Regions from separate parts of the Wukongibacter baidiensis genome, predicted to be linked through region 2. Evidence: a T-box and tRNA genes for the amino acid it is inferred to sense, from the RefSeq annotation. Region 2 holds a T-box; the other holds one or more tRNA genes.
What was found. A T-box is a leader RNA that pairs with one kind of tRNA and senses whether it is charged. The one in region 2 lies ahead of proS (proline--tRNA ligase), so its partner is inferred to be a tRNA-Pro.
Positions count from the first base shown of each region.

Region 1: it encodes a tRNA-Pro, which carries the amino acid that the T-box ahead of proS (proline--tRNA ligase) is inferred to sense. The anticodon was not compared.

Region 1 is NZ_CP138202.1:578,921-582,360, forward strand. Features, by position in the region: gene R9X47_RS02865 (HlyD family efflux transporter periplasmic adaptor subunit) at 1-424, opposite strand, end outside; gene R9X47_RS02870 (hypothetical protein) at 649-1,026, opposite strand; tRNA gene R9X47_RS02875 (tRNA-Pro) at 1,174-1,250, opposite strand; gene spoIVA (stage IV sporulation protein A) at 1,527-3,005, opposite strand; gene R9X47_RS02885 (NAD(P)H-dependent glycerol-3-phosphate dehydrogenase) at 3,174-3,440, opposite strand, start outside.
Region 2 is NZ_CP138202.1:2,924,508-2,927,947, reverse strand. Features, by position in the region: gene R9X47_RS13380 (MSEP-CTERM sorting domain-containing protein) at 1-884, shown strand, start outside; gene ispF (2-C-methyl-D-erythritol 2,4-cyclodiphosphate synthase) at 1,088-1,564, shown strand; T-box leader at 1,677-1,933, shown strand; gene proS (proline--tRNA ligase) at 2,019-3,440, shown strand, end outside.

The DNA.
Region 1 (3,440 bases), 2.3 Mb from region 2:
TTATTCTAGCACTTCTCAGCTCTTCTACAATTCTACTTATCTCAGTGTTTAGTTTATCTATATCCACTTTAAATAAATTACCTTTACTAGACTGTATCTCATCAATTCTGTCATTTAATTCAACTAAATTCTGTCTGTCCTCATCACTTACGTCAGAGGTATAAATTTCAGAAATCTTATAGTTCTTCTCAACCTTTTCTCCCTCTTCAGCATAATACTTAATTATACCTTCATTAGGTGATTTGATTACTCTCTCATTTCTGATGATTACACACTGATAATTCCTTTCAGTACTTAGTTCTCCAAATTCAACTATTTGGGTATCCGGCTGCCTTATGAATACACCATATATAAGCTTGTACGCAAAAAAAATCACAATTACTGAGAAAAATAAAACTCTATATAATTTTTGTCTTCTTTTCATTTTATCACCTATAGATAAATGATTTCTTAGTTATGAACTCCACTATATATTTATTCTTCAAATATGTTGTTTTTCCTCTAGTTATTTATAAAAATTGTATAGTAATTTAGTCCTGTTATCACCAAAGTGTTAATAGAAGCATAAAAGCATAGAATCTTTTCCCTTTGATCAGATTTCTCTTCGAGAAGTAGCTTCAAAAAAAACTAAAGACTACTTAACGTAGTCTAAAACAATTTTCCATACCTGCTTAATATTCGTAATCTTTTTATTTTGCTCACATTTAATTCCACTATCTTATCCTCTAGAGTAAGTATGCAAAGAGTATTATCTTCTCTTTTAGCTCCTAAAACAGTTCCTTTTATAGATCTGCTGTTTTTAAGATAGATTTTTATTTGATCCCCAATTGAAAGATTAATATTGCCCAACTTAAATATTTTCAAGTCCAACTCATCTAATAGAGTTTGAGTTATCTTTTTGCTTTTAAAAGATACCCTATTATTAAATAAGTCATACTTTTCCTTAAGTAGGGATAACAAGTATCCGAATATAGAAACAATCAACAAAACTATAGAGAATTTTAACAAATAATCAATGTAAATCATATAATCACCTATTTTGAATAAAGGAATCAACAGCTCCCTCATGTTTAAAGAAACTCAGACCTTTCATTTTTAGTCAAAATTTTTCTATTGAAATCATCTCAATAAAAGAAAAAGCTATGAAACAAGTCATAGTCCAAGACATTTAAATGGTCTGGGTGAGAGGATTTGAACCTCCGACCACCAGAACCCCATTCTGGTGCGCTACCAAGCTGCGCTACACCCAGAAAACCCCTTACATTAATATTATACACAATTTTCAATATTTATCAAGCGAGCTCGTTATACATAAGTTAATATAGAGGGATTACTAATCCCTCTCAGATTGTTAACAAAGTTAACAAGATGATAGGCTGTTAAGAAGCTCGAAGTTCGAGGCGTGCTGAAACCAAGAGACCGCAGCGTATATAGACATACGTAAGGGTTCTTGGCCCATCAACAACGAAGAAATTCGAGTTTATTAACAACCTCAGAGGGATTGCTAATCCCTCTATATTAAAACATTAAATGATAATGCAAATTAAGTTTCTACTTTCCTCGTCAATAATTTTCTGAAGTGTCTTCTGCAGCTTCATTTTAACATTGTCAGGCATCATGAATAGCTTAGTTTGAAGTTGTTCTTTTACTAGATCTTCGAGAGATTTACCATACATATTTGTTTCCCATATTTGCTTAGGATCAGCCTCAAATTCCTTCATTAAATAACCTAGAAGGTCTTCACTCTGCTTTTCTGTTCCTACCAGTGGTGAAACCTCTGTAGTAATATCTGCCCTTATTAGATGTAATGATGGCGCATTAGCCTTGATTTTCACACCAAATCTACCACCTTGCTTGAACATTTCAGGCTCATCTAGTTCTAGTTCATCAAGAACCGGTGGCACAACACCATAGCCAAAGGTCTTAGCACTCTTAAGGGCTTCTTCAACCCGGTCATACTCCCTCTTAGCCTTTGAGAAAGATTTCATTAGGCTAAGAAGCTGATGGTCACCCTCTATTTTATACCCAGTCAATTCTTCTAAAATATCGTAGAACAATCCTTCCTGAGTATGCATTTTTACATCTGCTTTACCTTGACCAAGGTCAATATTACTTATTTCTGCTCCAGTTAATACTTCTACTTCATCAAACTTGCCTGTTAGATTATCTATATCCTTAATCTTCTTCGTATCATCAATAGCATCCTTTATTGTAAGTAATATTTGATTTTTAAGCCAGTGGTTAGGATCTAAACCTTCAATCCATTTCGGTAAATTGATTCCTATCTCTTTAACAGGGAACTCAAAGAGAATTTTTTGAAGTACTGTATTGATATCCTCAATTTCCATCCTAGCACAGTTTAGAGGAATTACAGGAACTCCATATTTTTCTTCTAACTCTTCTCTGAGCTTTACAGATTCTTTAGCCTCTGGGTTAATAGAATTAAGCAGCATTACAAATGGCTTTTTGAGTTCCTTCAATTCTCTTACTACTCTTTCTTCAGCATCTATGTAACTATCCCTTGTGATATCAGTAATACTGCCATCTGTAGTAATCATTAATCCAATCGTTGAATGATCGGTTATAACCTTTTTAGTGCCTATTTCCGCTGCTTCCTCAAATGGTATTTCACTTTCAAACCATGGTGTCATTACCATTCTCGGTTCACCATTCTCCTGGTGTCCTAGCGCGCCCCTAACTAAATATCCTACACAGTCTATCATTCTTACTTTGAACTTAGCATTTTCCTTTAATGCAATTTCTATAGCTTCATTTGGTACAAATTTGGGTTCCGTTGTCATTATGGTTTTTCCTGTTCCACTTTGAGGTAGTTCATCCTTAGTTCTTTCTTTCCTATAAATGTTTTCTATGTTTGGTATTACTAATAAGTCCATAAATCTTTTGATAAATGTTGATTTTCCAGTTCTTACAGGTCCAACTACGCCGATGTAGATATCTCCATCCGTTCTCTCTGATATATCATTATATATATCGAAACCTTCCATCATATCCCTCCTAACATATAGTTTGTATACATTTTTATACAACTATTATTAACATTATAAATATATGTCTTTCTCTGCAAAATATGACTTTCATGTACAAAAAAAAGATACCTATTATTAAACAAGTATCTTTTTTGCTTCAGTAATAAATTAAATTTTTATATACCTTTACCATTTATCTACGTAATCTTCCATAACCTCTTCTATTTCATGGGTTTTACTTCTAAGCATTAAATTAGTAACTGCTTCCTTTGCCGAACGTCCTTCATATAGTATTTTATAAATTTCATTAGTTATTGGCATTTCTATATTATATTCCTTTGCTAATCCATGGGCGGCTTTGGTTGTATAAACACCCTCTACAACCATTCCAATAGAAGTAACAGCTTCTTCTAGCGATTTACCCTGACCAAGGGCTATACCGCATCTTCTGTT
Region 2 (3,440 bases):
ACTATTCAAAGGGTAATGAAAAATATATAGCCGATTATACAGATAGAATTAAAGACTATATTAAGAAAAATAAAATAGAGGATTCCACTAAAGAAATAATAGCCTTAAATTATCAGGAAAAGCGAAGCCCTCTAGATGATGAGTGGCAAAAGAAGTTTCAAAGCCTTAAGGTCCAGGGCGGATTATTTTTAGATTATACTATTAAGCGAATTCTATATGAAAATTACGTAGACAACAAAGAAGAATATCCTGTAATAATTCTAGCCACAAATGATTTTCACAATGCTGTTATTTCAAAGGATATAAAGGATTGGAAGTTTGTTTTGCCAGAGGGATTATATTGCTATCAGCTTGATAGAAGAGGTCAGTTGGTTAAGTATTCTCTAAAAACAGAAGCTGTACGAGAACCTGGAAAAATACTTAGTGGCTTTACCTATGATTCTGTTTTAAAGTTGAATCTTAATAAAAGAATTTATTATCTTGAAGATAGTGGAGAAGATAGTATTGTATTGCTTAACCATGATTTTACCTTACTAGAGAATAACCTGGGAGATTCGAAATGGCATGATGGGGTTCTATTAAAGGCAGCATATAACAGTAGTTTACTTCATCCAGAGAAATATTTTATAAACTCACTTTCCATGGTGAAAAACAGTATTGTTACGGAAGTAATGAGTCCCCTAACTTCATATATAGTCTTAGAGAACGAGGCTCAAGAGAAGGCTATGTTTGAGAAACAAAGAAAAATTCTAAGTACTAAGAAGGCCTTAGACATAGGTGATGTCACGGAGATGGATGAACCTCCTTTCATCCTTATACTGGGATTAATAATCCTGACTATGCTTATTATTAGAAGAAAGAGAATTATAAATAATATAAGTTAAGTGTAAGAATATCGCCATAGGATTTGATGTAAAAAAGCATGAATTATAGCGAAAATTTTTAAAAATATCAAGAGTTTATGGTAATAAATTTTGGTATAATATAGTCGAATCAAGAATTATTTTTTGGATTTCCCGGGAAATATGTAGAAATAGATTAGAGAATGATATTACTAAAGTTGATTTAAAACTGAAAGGATGATACAATGCGCGTAGGAATAGGATATGATGTACATAAATTGGTAGAGGATAGAAAACTTATTATTGGAGGAGTAGACATTCCCTATGAAAAGGGATTATTAGGACATTCAGATGCTGATGTTTTACTTCATGCTATTAAGGATGCCATGTTAGGTGCTGTGGCTCTAGGTGACATTGGTAAACATTTCCCTGATAGCGATGAGAGATATAAGGGGGCTTCAAGTATTAAACTTCTTATTGAAGTAAATAGTAAACTAAAAGAAAAGGGGTATAAAGTTAATAATATTGATGCAGTTATTATTGCTCAAAGACCTAAAATGGCTCCTCATATTCAAAGTATGAGAGCAAATATTGCAGATGCATTAAATATTAATATCGATGGGGTTAACGTTAAAGCTACAACTACTGAAGGGCTTGGATTTACAGGAACAGGAGAAGGAATTGCTTCACAGGCAATAGTAAGTGTTGACAAAATAAAATGATTTAAATATAATGTTATAAATAAGTGACTTAAAGGCAAAGAGATTTTGATGAAAATGTATAATAATTTATTACTTTAGTGTATAATATGAAAATACAATATAAAAATTAATACCATGAGCTATGAAGGGGAAAAGTAGAAATGATGATGCCTCTAGAGAGTGAAATCCACTGGCTGGAAGATTTCATAGGATATATGCTTTTTGAACCAACCCCAGAGCCTATGACGAAATAAGTATATCTAAGTCATACGGTTGCGAAACCGTTATCATCGTAAAAAGATAATTTGTTTAAGGTTCTAATTAATAATTTGAATTAGGACTGATAACAATTAATTAGAGTGGTACCGCGAAAAAACCTTCGTCTCTAAAGAATAGAGCGAGGGTTTTTCTTTTGCGTTAAAACTTTTAAAAATGAAACTCATAGTTAAATAATATATAAAAGGAGAGTGTTACAATGGGTAAGAAGGATAAAGATTTTGTAAAAGAAATTACTCCTATGGAAGTTGACTTCCCACAATGGTATACAGACGTTATCAGAAAAACAGATCTTGTGGACTATTCACCAGTAAAGGGTTTCATGGTAATAAAGCCTTATGGATATGCGCTTTGGGAAAATATTCAGAGCTTCTTAGACAAGAGGTTTAAGGATACTGGACATAAGAACTGTTATTTCCCACTACTTATTCCTGAAAGCTTATTACAAAAGGAAGCAGAGCACGTTGAAGGCTTTGCACCAGAGGTTGCATGGGTAACCCATGGTGGTAAAGAAGAACTTGCAGAAAGACTTTGTGTAAGACCTACGTCTGAAACTATTATTTGTGAAATGTATGCGAAGTGGTTAAAGTCTTATAGAGAACTACCATATCTATATAATCAATGGTGTAGTGTTGTAAGATGGGAAAAGAGCACGAGACCATTCCTTAGAACTTCTGAGTTCCTATGGCAAGAAGGACATACACTACACGAGACTGAAGAACAAGCACAAGAAGAAACAATTCAGATGCTGAATATATATAAGGAAATGGCAGAAAATTTACTAGCTATACCAGTTGTAGTTGGTAAGAAAAGTGAGAAAGAGAAGTTTGCTGGTGCCCATGCAACATATACAATGGAAGCATTGATGCATGATGGAAAGGCTCTTCAGGCGGGTACTTCTCATAACCTTGGGCAGCACTTCACAACTGCATTTGACATATCATTCTTAGATAGAAATGGAGATATGCAGAACCCTTATCACACTTCATGGGGAGTATCTACTAGACTTATCGGTGGTGTGATCATGGTACATGGAGACAATAGAGGTTTAGTATTACCTCCAGCTCTTGCTCCAACACAGGTAGTAATTATACCTATAGCTCAGCATAAAGAAGGCGTACTAGATAAGGCGTACGAGCTTAAAAAAGAGCTTGAAGGTGCAGGCTTAAGAGTTGACCTTGATGACAATGAAAACTACTCACCAGGTTGGAAGTTTAACGAATATGAAATGAAGGGTGTACCTGTTCGTATAGAAGTAGGTCCAAGAGATATTAAGAATAATCAAGTAATGGCAGCTAGAAGAGATACCCTTGAAAAGGAAGCTGTATCAATGGATGGATTAACTGAAACTATAGTAAAGCTTTTAGATACTATTCAAGGAGATATGCTTGAAAGGGCTAGAAAGCATAGAGATGAAAACACATATTATGTAGACAGCTTTGAAGACTTCAAGAAAAAGATGGTAGAAAAGCCTGGATTCGCAAAAGCTATGTGGTGTGGAGAAAGAGAATGTGAAGAGCATGTTAAGGCAGAGACGAGTGCAACAATAAGATGTATTCCATTCGAGCAGGAAGACCTTGGCGACAAATGTCACTTCTGTGGCAAGGAAGCAAAGCATATG